4 regions of the Streptomyces sp. NPDC051172 genome follow, and region 3 is predicted to be linked to each of the others. Evidence: riboswitches for the same ligand, from Rfam matches in the RefSeq annotation. Region 3 holds a riboswitch; each other region holds the start of a gene.

Region 1 (4,205 bases), on a different contig from region 3:
TCCCTGTGGGCCCTGAGCTACTATCCGCACCCCTACCGCTATCTGCCGGCCGAGGCCCGCCACTACCTGGTGCGGCGCGTCCTCGGTCCGCTCGGCGCATGGTGGCTGCGCGATCGTTTCGAGGGGAAGGTGCAGGTCAGCGAGGTCGACCGGATCGTGCGGGCGGATGCGGCCGACGGCAGCCCGAAGCTGACGGTCCGCACCCACGCCGGCCGCATCCTGGACATGTCCGCGGACCATGTCATCGCGGCCACCGGATACCGGGTGGACATCGCGGCCATGGACTTCCTCGGCCACGAACTGCGCACGCGTCTCGCGGTGAGCCGCGGCACACCCAAACTGGGCGCGGGGTACGTCTCCTCGGTCCCCGGCCTGTACTTCACCGGCCTGCCGGCCGCGGCGTCGTACGGCCCGGTGATGCGCTTCGTGTGCGGCACCGAGTTCGCCTCTCCGAGGCTGGCAAAACACCTGGCGGCAGCGCACGGCTAGGCAGCGGCAGCGGGCTCTTGCCTGACGATGAAGAGCCCATAAGGATAAGGGAGTTGAGTGAGGGACGGTGGGGCAATCGGCCGTCGTCCGGTTCACGATGAGTCGGTGGGGCGTCCTGTCCGTATTCTCTGATCATGGCCGCACCCACCGCATATGCACTCATCGCCACCGACCTGGACGGCACGCTGCTCCGAGGCGACGACACGCTCTCCGACCGGTCCCTCGCCGCTCTCGCACGGGTCGCCGGGGCCGGCGCCCGGCACCTGGTCGTGACGGGCCGGCCGGCCCCCAGGGTGCGGCCGCTCTTCGACCAACTGGGCGGCAGGGGGCTCGCGGTGTGCGGGCAGGGCGCGCAGGTGTACGACGTGGGCGCGGACCGTCTGCTGTGGTCCGTCACCCTGGACCGGGAGCTGGCCGAGACCGCCCTCGGCAAGATCGAGGCCGAGGTGGGCCAGGTGTACGCGGCTGTCGACCAGGACGGTGTGGAGGGACTCACGCTCATCGAACCGGGCTATCTGATGCCGCATCCGACGCTGCCCGCGGTCCGGGTCGACCGGCGCGACGACCTGTGGTGCGAACCCATCAGCAAGGTGCTGCTGCGCCATCCCGACCTGTCCGACGACGAGTTGGCGGCGACGGCGCGCTCGGTGGTGGGTTCGCTGGCCACCGTCACCATGTCGGGGCCGGGGACCGTCGAACTCCAGCCATGCGGCATCACCAAGGCGACGGGCCTCGCACTGGCCGCCGCACACCTGGGACTCGGCCCGCAGCAGACCATCGCCTTCGGCGACATGCCGAACGACATCCCCATGTTCGACTGGGCCGCCCACGGCGTCGCCATGGCCAACGCCCACCCCGAACTCAAGGCGGTGGCCGACGAGATCACCCTGTCGAACGAGGACGACGGCATCGCCGTCGTCCTCGAGCGACTGTTCGTCGAGTTCGGGGAGCTCGACGAACTCGTGGAGCTCGGGCAACTCGAGGGGTTGTGAGCAGGGTGCCGGATGCGACGAACGGCCCGTCGAGGCACTTCCCCGGGAGCGCCTAGTAGGCGCCGAAGACGTTGTCGATCGACCCGTACCGCGCGGCGGCGTACTTGCAGGCGGCCGTGATGTTCGCGATCGGGTCGAAGGGGTTCATCGCCGTGCCGGGCACGTGGTAGGCGAGGAACGTCGGGTCGATGACCTGCAGCAGTCCCTTGGAGGGGGTGCCGGCGACCGCGTTCGAGTCCCAGTTGTTGATGGCGGCCGGGTCGCCCGAGGACTCGCGGATGATGTTGCGGTAAATGCCGTTGTACGTCCCCGGGATTCCGTTCTGCTGCATGACCTGGAGGGCGCCCCGGATCCAGCCGTCGAGGTTGTCGGCGTAGCCCATCGACTTCACGCTGGCCACGGTCGGGGTGGCCGCGGACGCGCTGTTCGCGCCGATGAGCGGGAGGGCGAGAACGGCGACGCCCGTACCGGTGACGGCGAGCTTGCGAGCGAGGCGGTTGCTTCTGGGACGACGGTGCTGACCTGTTGCAGGCATGGCGGGATCCTCTCCGGCGCCTGCGAGGTGAGCTGTCGGGTTCGGGCGGGGAGATGCCCGGCCGCGCAGCCGTACGGCAGCGCGACTTCACCCCTAGCCGGTCAGGGACGATGCCCGGCCCGGCGGCCTACCTGGTTCCCCCGCTCCTGCCGTGCGAGTCAGTTGGTCGATGGTTGTTCCCGGGCGGCGGCAGGATTCGGCGTCCACCCGACAGGCCGGGAACGTATGCGAGAGCACATGACGGGAACAAGTGTCGAGTTCACAGATCACGCCTCTTGACCTTGGTCTGAGGCTTATGGGGCACTTGATCCTTTGCGGTTGCCAAGGTTCAACTCGCGTACGGGGAAGGGGAAGCGGTGAGAGGGTGGCGCTCGTCGGCCCGCACCGCCGTGTGAGTCAAGTCACCGGCATCCGCAAGAACGGCAAAAAGGGGCAATGGCCCCAACTAGTGGTCAACCAGCAGCTCATCGCCTCATTGGGGGGCGAAAACGGAACCTGGCGTGTGGTGCACGTCGTTGTCATGGCGGTCGCCCGTCGAGCACCCCGCGCCGGGATCCGGAGGTCCTCGTGAGTCGTTTCGTGAGGGAGGGGCGATCGGGCGTGCCGACTCGTACGGACGCGCCGGGGGGCACGCCGAGAGGCGGGTCGGCCGACACCCCGATAGACAAGTCGGTAGATATCCGTTCTTATCAGTTGATCAAAAACATACCGGCCGTGATCCGATACCGCCCGGGCTGGACGGGTGGGTGGCATCGGTGATCGAAAGGTGACCGGATACGCTGACTTGAGTGATGTCAGCGACCTATCGACAAACCGTGTAACCGCCAGTAGACACCAGCAGACAGGAGACCCCTCGTGACCGTCGTCGGGCCGTTCGGGCTGAGCGTGCGGGACCAGGCTCTGGAAGCCGATGTCCAGGCCGGATTGGCGGCCGTCGAGGAAGGTTTGCTCGAAGCCACCAAGAGTGAGGTGCCCTTCATCACGGAGGCCGCCCAGCACCTGGTGCGGGCGGGCGGGAAGCGGTTCCGCCCGCTGCTCGTGATGCTCGCCGCCCAGTTCGGTGACCCGTATGCGCCGGGGGTCGTGCCGTCGGCCGTGGTGGTGGAGCTGACCCATCTGGCGACGCTGTACCACGACGACGTGATGGACGAGGCCGCCGTGCGGCGTGGCGTCGACAGCGCCAACGCCCGCTGGGGCAACTCGGTGGCGGTCCTCACCGGCGACTTCCTGTTCGCGCGCGCCTCGCACATCCTCGCCGACCTCGGGCCCGAGGCGGTCCGGGTGCAGGCCGAGGCGTTCGAGCGCCTGGTCACCGGGCAGATCCTGGAGACGGCGGGGCCGCAGGACGGACGGGACCCGGTCGACCACTACCTGGACGTCCTCGGCGGCAAGACGGGCTCGCTGGTGGCCGTGTCGTGCCGCTTCGGGGCGATGATGTCGGGCGCCGACGAGACGGTCGTGGACGTGCTGACGCAGTACGGGGAGCGGCTGGGAGTCGCCTTCCAGCTGGCGGACGACGTACTGGACATCGCCTCCGAGTCGCGCGAGTCCGGCAAGACCCCGGGCACCGACCTGCGCGAGGGAGTCCCCACGCTTCCGGTGCTGCGGCTGCGGGAGCGGGCGGCCCGGCTGGGTCTTGCCGAGGACATCGCCCTGTGCGAGCTGCTGGACTCCGACCTGAGCGACGACGCGCGGCATGCCGAGGCGCTCGCCGGACTGCGGGCGCACCCTGCGCTGGAGCAGGCGCGGCGGGACACGGTGCGGTACGCGGAGGACGCGCGAGCGGCCCTGGCCCCGCTGCCGGAGTGCGATGCCAAGCTCGCGCTGATGGAGATGTGCGACGCCGTGGTGCACCGGGCCGGCTGAGCCGTCGGCCGAGCGGCCTCTGAGCTGCGCTCCAGGCGATGTGATGCACGTCATATATCTGGACTGAATCCAGAATGAGATCGCTTCCGTAGTCATACCCGGAAGGCCGACGCAGGGGGTGTCGGCCGGTCTACGGGGAGAAAAAAAGAATCATGGGCATGAATGCGACGTTCTCGAAGCGCCGTAAGAGCCTGGTGGCCACAGCTGTCGCGGTGGCCGCCGCCGGCGGGATCGCCGCCGCGGTGATCCCGGCCCACGCCACCGGTGTCGTGTCCGACGGCACCGGGGGAACCCTTCTGGCTGCCAGTCTGCGCGGGGCCGAC
Region 2 (4,205 bases), on a different contig from region 3:
TAGTAGAGGTCGATGTAGTCGGTGTCGAGGCGGCGCAGGGAGGCCTCTGCGGCGGCCTTGATGTTGGCGGCGGACAGGCCCTGGAAGTCGGGGTGCTGGCTGACCTTGGTCGCGATGACCACGTCGTCGCGGTTGCCGCGCGCCCTGACCCACTTGCCGATGATCGTCTCTGACTCGCCGCCGTGGTTGCCGTCGACCCAGGCCGAGTAGGAGTCGGCGGTGTCGACGAAGTTGCCGCCGGCGGCCGCATAGGCGTCGAGCACGGCGAAGGAGGTGGCCTCGTCGGCGGTCCAGCCGAAGACGTTGCCGCCCAGGGAGAGCGGGAAGACCTCCAGGCCGGAGGAGCCGAGCTTGCGCAGAGAAGGAGAAGTCATGCCTTACGTCAACGCCCGCCCCGGTGGCCGGTCTTCCGCGGCGGGCGCAAAGATCCCGTAAACAAGCGGACTACGGCACTCCGGGGGCGGACGGAGAACGCACGGATGTCAGGGGTTGAGGCCCTTGCTGCGCAGCCACGGCAGCGGGTCGATGCCCGTGGCCTGGCCGTCGGGGTGGACCTCCAGGTGCAGGTGCGGGCCGGTCACGTTGCCGGTGGCGCCGATGCGGCCGATGACGTCACCCGTGCCGACCTTCTGGCCGACGCTGACGCTGATCGACGACTGGTGGCAGAACCAGAGCTCCGTACCGTCGTCGAGGGTGAGGATCGTGCGGTAGCCGTACGCGCCCGCCCAGCCGGCCTGCGTGATGGTGCCGGAGTGGATGGCCTTGATGAGCGTGCCCGTGGGGGCGGCGAAGTCGAGGCCCGTGTGGTAGCCGGAGGACCACATGGAACCGGCCTGACCGAAGGTGCCGGTGATCGTGTACGACACGACCGGCAGCTGGAACTGCTTGGCCAGCTCGGCGAGCTTCACGGCCTCGGCGGCCTTCTTGGCCGCCGCCTCCGCCTTCTCCTTCGCCGCGGCGGCCTTGGTCGCGGCCTCCTTCTCGGCCTTGGCGGCGGCGTCGTCGATCTGCTTCGCGAGGGCCGCCTCGGTGGCCGCCTGGCTCTTGCCGTCGATCTGGACCTGCTGCGACTCGGCCTGCGCCATGATCCGGTCGCGCAGCGCCTCACCGGCGCCCCGCGCGGTGCCCTCGGAGGTGGTGGCGACGTCGCTGAGCGCGGTCGCGGAGCCCTTGGGGGCCTCGGAGCCACCGAACACATGGGCCACGGAGGCGAGATCGGGCATGGAGATCGACACCGGCGGCTTGCCGGTGTTGGCGCTGGCCATACCGCCCGCGCCGACGGCGGCTATGACACCGACACCGAGGACCGTGGAGCTGCGGGCGAGTCCCCCGCCGCGCTGCTTGGCGACGCGGTGCCGGCCGCGGACCGGGGCGAGGGAGTCCTCGGTGGGATTCCACTCCTCCCACGGACCCTCGTCGGTGCGTCGGCCGGCGAAGCCGAAGGGTTCGGTGCTCGGCACGAACGGGGCTGGCGGGGCAGGCGGGTTGGACGCCACGTGGGCGTGCTCCTTTCCTTCCTTCTCGCCTACCGGGTTAGCTGACGGGTTCGGAGCAGGAAGGTCTCCTACGCGCGTATACCTGCCGTGCTGCCACGGCGGTGTCGGCGCGATTCACCCCAGGGTGGTGGTTCCCCGGTTCCCTTGCGGGATTCGGCGCGTGCGCACGGAGCCGCCTCTTGTGACGGCTGGGACGACCGCGCTGCGTTATCGAACGTTAATAGACCCGGGGTGTCGTTTCCAAGGTGTTCCGCTTGATCATTAACCTTTCTGACCTGAACGTACGGCGCATGAACGGCGAAAAACGGGCGAGTTGACCGCGCCTCAGGAATCTCAGGGCCGTCTTACGGCGAGCAGTGCCATGTCGTCCGCCATGGCCTCACCGGCGTATCTGCGCACCTCCCGTGCGAGGGTGGCGAGCAGCGCGGCGGGCTCGTGGAAGACCCGGCCGGCGAGCCGGTCCGCGGGTTCGAAGAACCGCCCGTGCTCGTCCCGTGCCTCGGACAGCCCGTCGGTGTACAGCAGCAGCGTGGCCCCGCCGCGGAACGCGATCTCCTCCGCGCGGTCGGGCCGGCTCCCGAAGTCGCCCATGCCGAGCGGCAGGGCGGGCTCGCGGGCGTGCAGGGTGTGCACGGTGCCGTCGGGGCACAGCAGCAGCGGAGGCGGGTGGCCTCGGGTGAGGATGCGGACGACGCCCTCGCCGTGCGGGAGTTCGGCGAGCACGGCGGTGGCGAACCCCTCGAACAACTCGATGCCCCCGCGCCGCGCCGCCTCGCGGGCCAGCGCCCGGTCCAGCCGCTGTGCGACCGCCTCCAGGGTGGCCTCCTGTTCGGCGGCCTCCCGGAACGCCCCGATGACGACGGCCACGGCGGCCACCGCGCCCATCCCCTTTCCCCGTACGTCGCCCACGACCAGCCGTACGCCGTACGGGCTGTCCTGCACGGCGTACAGGTCGCCGCCGATGGATGCGTCCGCCTGCGCGGCCTCGTACCGTGCCGCGACTGCGAACCCTCCGACCCGCTCGGCGGGTTCGGGCAGCACGGCGCGCTGGGTGGCCTCGGCGATCTCGCGCTGCGAGGCGAGCTCCTCGCGACCGCGGCCGACGAGGAGGTTGATGAGGACGGCCAGGACGGAGACCGTCGCGACGGTGGCCAGCTCGGTGATCGCCTCGACCTGGAGGAGGATGCCCATCTGGGCGTGGATCGCGGTGACGACGAGGACGGTCGCGATGCCGGTGAGGACCGTGCCGCGGCGCGAGTAGAGCGGGGCGGCGACCAGGGGTGCGGCGGTGAAGAGAGGGCCCGCCGTGAACCGCGACGGGGTGAGGTAGTCGTAGAAGGTCCCGCCGACGATCAACAGCGCCGGGAGCAGCCGCACGAAGGTGCGCGCGTATGAGATCGGCCCCTCCTGCTCCACCTCTCCAGGTTTCCCGGTACGGCGGTGCGGGGCGAGCCGGATGACCCGACCGGGGGAAACACTCAGGGCCGGAGTCCAGTCACTGGACTCCGGCCCTGAGCCTTGAGTAGCGGGGACAGGATTTGAACCTGCGACCTCTGGGTTATGAGCCCAGCGAGCTACCGAGCTGCTCCACCCCGCGTCGTTGTGTAACCAGCATACGCCATCCGCGGGGCTGTCTGCGCCAGGGTTTGTGTCCGCCCCCGTTCGCCTGCGTTCTCGGGGGTTCGCAGGATGGCCGTCAGGCGGCGGGGTTGTCCGCGTGGGTGAGCGTCTCCCAGGAGACGAAGAGGTCGTCGGTGCCCGCCGGGCGGCTCTGCTCGACCAGCTTGTGGGCGGCCGGGACGGGGGTGCCGAGCCGGTTCTCCAGGTGGTTGAGGGCGACCTCCAGGTCGGGGCCCATGTTGCCGACGACCCTGCCGCCGCACAGCCACCGCGGGGGCTTGGCCCCCATCTCGTAGCGGGCGTGGAAGTCGAGGGCCGCCTTCAGCCGGTCCTTGACGTCGCCGTACAGGTCGACGCCCTGGTGCCAGGCGGTCTCGGCGATGTGCGCGGTGGCGGCGAGGGAGTAGCCGACGTGCTTGAAGTTGCGGCAGGTCTCCTGCGCGATGCCGTCCTCGAACTTCGTCTCCTTGAACCAGTACGTCTCCAGCTTCTGCACGGTGTTGGCGTCGGAGCCGGCCGGGGTGAGCGGGATCTTGCCGTCCTTGCGCAGATAGAAGTAGTCGGGCACCAGGCCGCGGAAGCGTTTTACGGCGGTGTCGAAGGTCTTGTGGTCGTCGGTGAAGACGGCGATCCCGATGGCGGCGTCGGTCATCGCGAGGTCCCAGTTGCCGTTGTAGTCGGGAAGGTCCCTGGTGACCTCGGGGAGGTAGGCGGTGCGCAGCATGGCCGTGAACCGCCGTACTCGGTCGGCGGGCCAGCCGGCGCCCGGTGCGTACCGGATGATCTCCGCGGCCCGCGCCCAGGTCGACCCGGCCCAGGAGGACTGCAGCCGGGCGTCCTGCGCCGTGTGCCGCTTCAGCTGCGCCGACCAGGCGTCCATGATCTCCCGGGCCTTCACGGCGTGCTCGTGCTGACCGGTGACGCTGTAGAGGAGCGCCTGGGTGTAGGCGGCGATGGCGTCCTGCCGCTCCTCCAGACAGCCCTTCGCGCCCTTGCCGCCCCAGGGGCAGTTGACGACCGCGACCGGCTGGGCCGTGTACTTGTACGACCCGTACTTGCTGTCCCGCATGTCGAGGAACGCCTGCAGCC
Region 3 (4,205 bases):
CCTCTCGGTCGTCGGTGACATCGACCCGGAGCAGACGCTCGCCTGGATCGAGAAGTACTTCGGGTCCATCGCCTCGCACGACGGGAAGCCGGAGCCCCGCGACGGCTCGCTGCCGGAGATCATCGGTGAGCAGCTGCGCGAGGTCATCGAGGAGGAGGTCCCGGCGCGCGCTCTGATGGCGGCCTACCGGCTGCCGCAGGACGGCACGCGCGAGGCGGACGCCGCCGACCTGGCGCTCACCGTCCTCGGCGGCGGCGAGTCCTCCCGCCTCTACAACCGGCTGGTGCGCCGCGACCGTACGGCCGTCGCGGCCGGATTCGGCCTGCTGCGGCTGGCCGGAGCACCCTCCCTGGGCTGGCTGGACGTGAAGACCTCCGGTGACGTCGAGGTGCCGGTCATCGAGGCCGCCATCGACGAGGAGCTCGCCCGGTTCGCCGCCGATGGCCCCATGGCCGAGGAAATGGAGCGTGCCCAGGCCCAGTTGGAGCGCGAGTGGCTGGACCGGCTCGGCACGGTCGCGGGCCGCGCCGACGAACTGTGCCGGTTCGCCGTCCTGTTCGGCGACCCTCAGCTCGCGCTGACCGCCGTGCAGCGCGTCCTGGAGGTGACGGCCAAGGAGGTCCAGGAGGTCGCCAAGGCCCGCCTGCGCCCCGACAACCGCGCGGTGCTCGTCTACGAGCCGCTCTCGCCCGAGTCCGCGGAGCACGCCCAGGACGAGGACTTCCCCGAAGACCCCGAGTCCGAAGCCACGGTGGAAGCCACCGACCAGAACGAGGAGGCGGCCAAGTGACCGAGCTCGCCACGATGCAGTTCCACCCGCAGCCCCGGGCGGGCGAGGCCAAGCCGTGGGCGTTCCCGTCCCCCGAGCGCGGCGCGCTCGACAACGGCCTGACCGTCCTGCGCTGCCACCGCCCCGGCCAGCAGGTCGTCGCCGTCGAGGTGCTCCTGGACGCACCCCTGGAGGCCGAGCCGGCCGGTTTCGAAGGCGTCGCCACGATCATGGCCCGAGCCTTCTCGGAGGGCACCGACAAGCACTCCGCCGAGGAGTTCGCCGCCGAACTGGAGCGCGCCGGCGCGACCCTGGACGCGCACGCCGACCACCCGGGCGTACGTCTGAGCCTCGAGGTCCCGGCCTCCCGTCTCGCCAAGGCGCTCGGGCTGCTCGCCGACGCCCTCAGGGCGCCCGCGTTCGCAGACAGCGAGGTCGAGCGGCTGGTCCGCAACCGCCTGGACGAGATCCCGCACGAGCTGGCCAACCCCTCGCGCCGTGCCGCCAAGGAGCTCTCCAAGGAGCTGTTCCCGGCGACCTCGCGCATGTCGCGCCCGCGCCAGGGCACCGAGGAGACGGTCGAGAAGATCGACGCGGCGGCCGTACGCGCCTTCTACGACCGCCATGTCCGGCCCGCCACGGCCACCGCCGTCGTCGTCGGCGACCTCACCGGCATCGACCTGGACGCGCTGCTCGGCGACACCCTGGGCGCCTGGACCGGCTCCAGGGCCGAACCCCGCCCCGTGCCGCCGGTGACCGCCGACGACACCGGGCGCGTGATCATCGTCGACCGTCCGGGCGCCGTCCAGACGCAGCTGCTCATCGGCCGCGTCGGCGCCGACCGGCACGACCGCGTGTGGCCCGCCCAGGTGCTCGGCACGTACTGCCTCGGCGGCACCCTCACCTCGCGCCTGGACCGCGTCCTGCGCGAGGAGAAGGGCTACACCTACGGTGTGCGCGCGTTCGGCCAGGTCCTCAGGTCCGCCCCGGACGGCTCCGGTGCCGCGATGCTCGCCATCAGCGGCTCCGTCGACACCCCGAACACCGGCCCGGCGCTGCAGGATCTGTGGACGGTGCTGCGCACGCTCGCCGAGGGCGGCCTCACCGACGCCGAGCGCGATGTCGCCGTCCAGAACCTCGTCGGTGTGGCGCCGCTGAAGTACGAGACCGCGGCGGCCGTCGCGAGCACGCTGGCCGACCAGGTCGAGCAGCACCTGCCCGACGACTACCAGGCGACGCTGTACCAGCAGCTCGCCGCGACCGGCACCGTGGAGGCCACCGCGGCGGCCGTGAGCGCCTTCCCGGTGGACCGTCTGGTGACGGTTCTCGTCGGTGACGCGGCCCAGATCAAGGAGCCCGTCGAGGCGCTCGGTATCGGTGAAGTCACGGTGGTGTCGGCCGAGTAGCGGCACGCGCGCGTGGGGTGGCCCTGGTGACGGATGCGTTACCAGGGCCCTCTTATGTCCGAATTGGCGGAGAATCGAAGGAGAGTTGCCTGTCTGCCCTGTGTGATGCGCTACAAACAGCGTGATCCGTTTGGGGATTGAAAGCGGCCCCGCTTAGCGTCTTCCGGGCTGTCCGTCAGGCACCGCGCCGCATCCGCGGCACCGGACAGCCATCGCCGAGTCCCCGTACGGCGCGAGCCAGGGGAGCCGGGGACCCATCGCAGTCCCCTGGGGTGAATCGGACGCCCGCGCGTGCAGCGAGGGGGTCCGTAGGAGACCTTCCTGCTCCGAACCCGTCAGCTAACCCGGTAGGCGAGAGGGAAGGAAAGGACCAGCCACCACATGGCGTTCACGCGCGCCACCGGGAAGCGTCGTCGCCCCGCACGGACGCACCGCACCACCACCCGCGCCGCCGGGGTCGCGGCCCTCGCCGCCACCGGCGTCATCGGTACCCTCGCGGCCCCCGCGCTCGCCGCCGACACCTCCGTCGAGCAGACCGGCCTCACCCCCGTCATCACCATCGGCGACACGATCGCCAACAGGATCGAGGCCCAGGCCGACGCCCAGAAGCAGGCCGCCGAGGAGGCCGCGCTCAAGAAGGCGGCCCAGGAGGCGGCACGCGAGAAGGCCGCTGCCCAGGCCAAGCAGGAGCGCGAGGCCAAGGAGCGCGCCGCCCGCGAGGCCGAGCGCAAGCGCCTCAACACGTTCGTGGCGCCGATCTCGAACTCGTACGTCTCCACCGGCTACCGGGCCAGCAGCTCGCTGTGGTCCTCCGGCAGCCACACCGGCATCGACTTCCACGCCGCGAGCGGCACGCCCGTGCACGCGGTCGGCGCCGGCACCGTCGTCCAGACCGGCTGGGGCGGCGCCTACGGCAACCAGATCGTGATCAAGATGAACGACGGCACGTACACCCAGTACGGCCATCTGTCGTCCATCGGCATCTCCGTGGGCCAGACGGTCACCCCGGGCCAGCAGATAGGCCTCTCCGGCGCGACCGGCAACACCACCGGACCGCACCTGCACTTCGAGGCCCGTACGACCCCCGAGTACGGCTCGGACATCGACCCCGTCGCCTACCTGCGCTCGCACGGCGTGAACGTCTGACGGCGCATCGCAAGATCTCCTTCCGGCCCCGGCTCCCGAGCCGGGGCTTTCGGTGTTTCTGCCGCCCCGCTGTCCAAAAAATATCCATGGATTCCGGCCCGCCGTCGGAAATTCCGGCTCCGTGCAATAGAGTCACCGATACACGTCAATCATCGACGTTTCACGGGGATTAAGTCGGAGGTCGGTCATGCGTATTCCGGCGCACTCGGTGTGCACGGCGATCCGGGACGACATCGTCGCCGGTGTCTACGAGCGTGGCAGCCGGCTCACCGAGGAACTCCTCGCGCGCCGCTACGGCGTCTCGCGCGTCCCCGTGCGCGAGGCGCTGCGCACGCTGGAGGCCGAGGGCTTCGTGGTGACCCGGCGGCACGCGGGCGCGTGCGTCGCGGAACCGACCGAGCAGGAGGCCGCCGACCTGCTGGAGATGCGCATGCTCCTGGAACCGCTCGGCGCCTCCCGGGCCGCCCAGCGGCGCACCGACGCCCATCTCAAGGTACTGCGCGGCCTGGTCAGGCTGGGTCAGGAGCGGGCCAGGAGGGGCAACAGCGAGGATCTGCGCTCCCTGGGAGGCTGGTTCCACGAGACGCTGGCCCAGGCCTCCGGCAGCCCCGCGCTGACCTCGATGCTGACCCAGCTGCGCCACAAGATCGCCTGGATGTACGCCGTGGAGGCACCGGTCGACCCCGGGCAGTCCTGGGCGGAGCACGGGGCGATCGTCGACGCCGTGGCCCGCGGCGACAGCGAGCGCGCGCGGGCGGTCACGACGCTGCACACCGAGCGCTCGACCGCGGCGCACCGGCTGCGCTTCGGCGGAGAGGGCCGCGCGAACGGTGTGAGGAACTCGCAACATGCCGTAAACATGTCGGGCCTGCGGCATTAACACG
Region 4 (4,205 bases), on a different contig from region 3:
CGATGCGGGTCTCGTCCTGCGGGTCGGTGGAGGCCTGCAACTCGGCGAGGTAGCCGGTACGTTCGAGGATCGCCTCCAGTACGGTCGCCGGGCCCGCGCCGGACTCGACGATCGTCCGGAGGTCCTCCATCAGTGTGTTGAACCGCTTGACGGCGTTGGCCGAACGTGCGGCCATGCCGTACGCCTCGTCGACGCGGCGCAGCGCCTGCGGGAAGCTGATCTTCTCCCGCTGGGCGAGGGCGTCGATCATCGCCTCCGCGCGGTCGCCGATACCGCGCTTGGGGACGTTGAGGATGCGGCGCAGCGGCACCGAGTCCTCGGGGTTGGCCAGCACCCGCAGGTAGGCCAGGACGTCCCGGACCTCCTTGCGCTCGTAGAAGCGGACACCGCCGACGACCTTGTAGGGCAGGCCGACGCGGATGAAGACCTCTTCGAAGACACGGGACTGGGCGTTGGTGCGGTAGAAGACGGCGACGTCTCCGGCCTTCGCCTCGCCGGCGTCCGTGAGACGGTCTATCTCGTCGGCGACGAACTGCGCCTCGTCGTGCTCCGTGTCGGCCACGTAGCCGGTGATGCGGGCGCCCGCGCCCGCGTTGGTCCACAGGTTCTTGGGGCGGCGGGACTCGTTGCGCTCGATGACGGCGTTGGCCGCGGAGAGGATCGTCTGGGTGGAGCGGTAGTTCTGCTCCAGCAGGATCGTCGTCGCGTCCGGGTAGTCCTCCTCGAACTGGAGGATGTTGCGGATCGTCGCACCGCGGAAGGCGTAGATCGACTGGTCGGCGTCGCCCACGACGCACAGTTCGGCGGGCTGGAGGTCGTACTCGTTCGGCGGTACGTCAGCTTCGTCGGCGCGCGTGCCGGTGCCGACGAGTTCCCGTACGAGCGCGTACTGGGCGTGGTTGGTGTCCTGGTACTCGTCGACCAGGACGTGCCGGAAGCGGCGGCGGTAGTGCTCGGCGACGTCCGGGAAGGCGCGCAGCAGGTTGACCGTCGTCATGATCAGGTCGTCGAAGTCGAGGGCGTTCGCCTCGCGCAGCCGCGACTGGTACATGGCGTAGGCCTGGGCGAGGGTCTTCTCGAAACCGTCGGCGGCCTGGGCGGCGAAGTCCTCCTCGTCGATCAGCTCGTTCTTCAGGTTCGAGATCTTGGCGCTGAAGGACTTCGGCGGGTAGCGCTTGGGGTCGAGGTCCAGGTCGCGGCAGACGAGGGCCATCAGGCGCTTGCTGTCGGCTGCGTCGTAGATCGAGAAGGAGGAGGTGAAGCCGAGCTTCTTCGACTCCCTCCGCAGGATGCGCACGCACGCGCTGTGGAAGGTCATCACCCACATCGCGTTCGCCCGCGGGCCGACGAGCTGCTCGACGCGCTCCTTCATCTCGCCCGCGGCCTTGTTGGTGAAGGTGATCGCGAGGACCTGGCCGGGATGCACGTTCCGCTCGCCCAGGAGGTACGCGATGCGGTGGGTGAGCACGCGGGTCTTGCCGGAGCCGGCGCCGGCCACGATGAGCAGGGGGCCGCCGGAGTGGACGACGGCCGCGCGCTGGTTCTCGTTCAGCCCGTCCAGGAGTGCGGCCGGGTCGATCGCCGGGCGGGGGGCGCCGTTGCGGTAGTAGTCCTCCCGGTCCGGGGGCACGTCGAACTTCCCGCCGAACAGATCGTCCGGAACCGGCTCCGGTCCGTGATCGTCCTCGGGCGGCGGCGGAGGTTCCTCCTCGTGCCCGCGGGGGGCCTGGAGGTTCGCCAGGAAGCTGTCGTCAAAGAGGCTGCTCATCGCTCTCCGAGTCTAGGGTGCCCCACTGACAGCCCGCCGCCGCCCTGAGAACATCGCCGGAATCCGCGGGCTCCCCTGGGCCTCCACGGGCGCAGAATCCCTGGTGCTTCCAGACCTGAACGCCAGACGTCCTCTGCTCTCCAGAACCGTGCCATCACGGACCGTAATCGAACAAGTCGAGGCGTGGACCGAAGCGAGTGGACGCTGCCGCTCCGACAGAAATACCACCAGGACGGCACATATCATCCCGAATTGACGAGCGCATGCGACCTGCTGACCGAAGGTCACGAAAATGTATCGGGCATATCGAACATCAACCTTCACAGGGGCCACACGAGTTGGCTACCGTTCCGGCAGGCCGCACGACCCCCACCGGCGAACGTCGCCGGGCCGCGCGGCCTCCGCCGAGTCCGGTGCGCCGCCGCGCATCCGGAGCCGGGGACCCACACCGACCTTGGGGTGAATCGGTCCTCCTCCCTTTCGGGGCACGGACCGTAGGGCAACCCTTCCGAACCACCCGCCCGAACCCGACAGCTAACTCGGTAGGCGGAGCATGGAAGGAGTCGCCTCCCTTGGCGTCGCACCGCAAGTCGCGCCCCGCGGGTTCGCGCGTAGCAGGTATACGCACCCCCGCCCTCGCCACGGCCGCCCTCACCTCGGTGGCCCTGCTGTCCCAGTCCGCGAACGCCGCCCCCGCCGCGGACGGCAAGCCCAGCCTCGAAGAGGTCGAGAAGAAGGTCGACGACCTCTACCGCCAGGCGGAGTCGGCCACCGAGAAGTACAACGCGGCCAAAGAGAAGACCACGAAGCAGCGCAAGAACGTCGACACCCTCCTCGACGACGTCGCCAAGCGCATGCAGAAGCTCAACGAAGAGCGTGACCGGCTCGGTTCCTTCGCCGCGGCCCAGTACCGGACCGGAGCCGCCGCACCCGACACGGCGACCTTCCTGCTCGCGGACTCCCCGCAGGACTACTTCGACCAGACGCAGCTGATGGGACGGCTGACCTCTCGCCAGAAGAGCGCGGTCGACGAGTACTTCACCGAGCAGTCCGCGACGATGAAGAAGCGTCAGGAGGCATCCAAGAGCCTTGAGTCGCTCACCGCGACACAGAGCGACCTGCAGACCGCCAAGTCCACGGTGCAGAAGAAGCTCTCCGACGCGCGCGAGCTGCTGTCGAAGCTGACCGCCGACGAGAAGGCGCGGCTCGCGGCGATCCAGAAGCAGCAGGAGGAGGCGGCGGCCCGCAAGGCCGCTGAGCTGGCGAAACAGCAGGCGGCGGCGGAGAAGGCCAAGGAAGAGGCCGCGGCCCGGGACGGCGGCTCCGCCTCGGGCTCGGGATCCACCTCCACCAGCGACTCCTCCTACGCCACCAAGGCCGAGAAGGCGCTCGCCTTCGCCCGGGCACAGATCGGCAAACCGTACGTCTGGGGCGCCACCGGCCCCGGCTCCTACGACTGCTCCGGCCTCACCCAGGCCGCCTGGAAGGCCGCCGGCGTCTCCCTCCCGCGCACCACCTACGACCAGGTCAACGCCGGCACGACGGTCTCGCTGACCGACGCTCAGCCCGGCGACCTGATCTTCTTCTACGACGACATCAGCCACGTCGGCGTCTACATCGGCAACGGCATGATGATCCACGCCCCGAAGCCCGGCGCGTACGTCCGCGAGGAGTCGATCTACTACGGCGGCGAATCGATCATCCACAGCGTGGTGCGGCCTGCCTGAGGCAGGAGAGCAGGGCACGCGCGCGTGGGGACAGTTTGTGATGCACGCGCGCGTGGCCCGGCCTCAACCCGCGCCGCACTCCTTGGCATCGGCCCCATGTCCGGCCCGACCTTCCGCCACGCCTGGTGGGCGCAGCGTTCGCCGGCGGCCGGGGCCGCCGTGCCGGCGACCGGCAGTGTGTCGCTCGGACTGCATCCGACGGGGTACGAGGTGCTGTCGCGGATCGTCCTGGGCCTGGCCTGTGTCGCCTGGGCGGTGCTTGCGGCGGGCTTCGGTGCCCGGCTGGTGCGGGAACCGGTGAGGTGGCGGGCGGAGGCGGGGCGCCGGGGGCGCTGACCGCCGTCGCGGCGACCACCGTCCTCGGAACCCGGTTCTGCGCCCTCGGACGGCAGACCCCAGCCGAGGCCCTGCTCGCGCCGGCTGCCGTGCTGTGGCCGCTGCTGCTGGTGCAGGTCGCACGGCACTGGCGGCGTCACATGCCGGGCGCGGTGCTCGGCGCCACACTCGCCGGGGTCCAGGCGACGGCACGGCTCGCGCGCGCGGCGCCGGCGCTGTTCTGACTCGGGCTCGTCCTCTACGCCTGCGTGCTGGCCCTCTTCGATCTGCGACAGGTGACGCAAGGGCTGGGCGACCAGTGGGTGGCGGGCGGTGCGCTCGCCATCTCGGCGCTCGCCGGAGCGAGGCTCGTCGCGGCGGACAGCGCGCGCCTG

The links. A riboswitch is a leader RNA that binds a small molecule or an ion and turns the genes downstream of it on or off. The one in region 3 is predicted to bind cyclic di-AMP.
Positions count from the first base shown of each region.
Region 1: it holds a riboswitch for cyclic di-AMP, as region 3 does, so the genes downstream of both, AB0N07_RS10160 (transglycosylase SLT domain-containing protein) here and AB0N07_RS21780 (M23 family metallopeptidase) in region 3, are expected to answer to the same signal.
Region 2: it holds a riboswitch for cyclic di-AMP, as region 3 does, so the genes downstream of both, AB0N07_RS41710 (M23 family metallopeptidase) here and AB0N07_RS21780 (M23 family metallopeptidase) in region 3, are expected to answer to the same signal.
Region 4: it holds a riboswitch for cyclic di-AMP, as region 3 does, so the genes downstream of both, AB0N07_RS21920 (NlpC/P60 family protein) here and AB0N07_RS21780 (M23 family metallopeptidase) in region 3, are expected to answer to the same signal.

Region 1 covers NZ_JBFBBE010000012.1:138,769-142,973, forward strand. The annotation lists gene AB0N07_RS10150 (FAD-dependent oxidoreductase) at 1-489, shown strand, start outside; gene AB0N07_RS10155 (HAD family hydrolase) at 624-1,481, shown strand; gene AB0N07_RS10160 (transglycosylase SLT domain-containing protein) at 1,534-2,016, opposite strand; cyclic di-AMP (ydaO/yuaA leader) riboswitch at 2,021-2,195, opposite strand; gene AB0N07_RS10165 (polyprenyl synthetase family protein) at 2,872-3,882, shown strand; gene AB0N07_RS10170 (CHRD domain-containing protein) at 4,041-4,205, shown strand, end outside.
Region 2 covers NZ_JBFBBE010000121.1:4,690-8,894, reverse strand. The annotation lists gene AB0N07_RS41715 (aldo/keto reductase) at 1-374, opposite strand, end outside; gene AB0N07_RS41710 (M23 family metallopeptidase) at 483-1,496, opposite strand; cyclic di-AMP (ydaO/yuaA leader) riboswitch at 1,508-1,665, opposite strand; gene AB0N07_RS41705 (PP2C family protein-serine/threonine phosphatase) at 1,830-2,912, opposite strand; tRNA gene AB0N07_RS41700 (tRNA-Met) at 3,020-3,093, opposite strand; gene AB0N07_RS41695 (alginate lyase family protein) at 3,193-4,205, opposite strand, start outside.
Region 3 covers NZ_JBFBBE010000034.1:58,082-62,286, reverse strand. The annotation lists gene AB0N07_RS21790 (pitrilysin family protein) at 1-790, shown strand, start outside; gene AB0N07_RS21785 (pitrilysin family protein) at 787-2,175, shown strand; cyclic di-AMP (ydaO/yuaA leader) riboswitch at 2,379-2,544, shown strand; gene AB0N07_RS21780 (M23 family metallopeptidase) at 2,557-3,321, shown strand; gene AB0N07_RS21775 (GntR family transcriptional regulator) at 3,509-4,201, shown strand.
Region 4 covers NZ_JBFBBE010000035.1:1,011-5,215, reverse strand. The annotation lists gene pcrA (DNA helicase PcrA) at 1-1,768, opposite strand, end outside; cyclic di-AMP (ydaO/yuaA leader) riboswitch at 2,161-2,332, shown strand; gene AB0N07_RS21920 (NlpC/P60 family protein) at 2,341-3,495, shown strand; partial or broken gene AB0N07_RS21915 (tellurite resistance/C4-dicarboxylate transporter family protein) at 3,592-4,205, shown strand, end outside.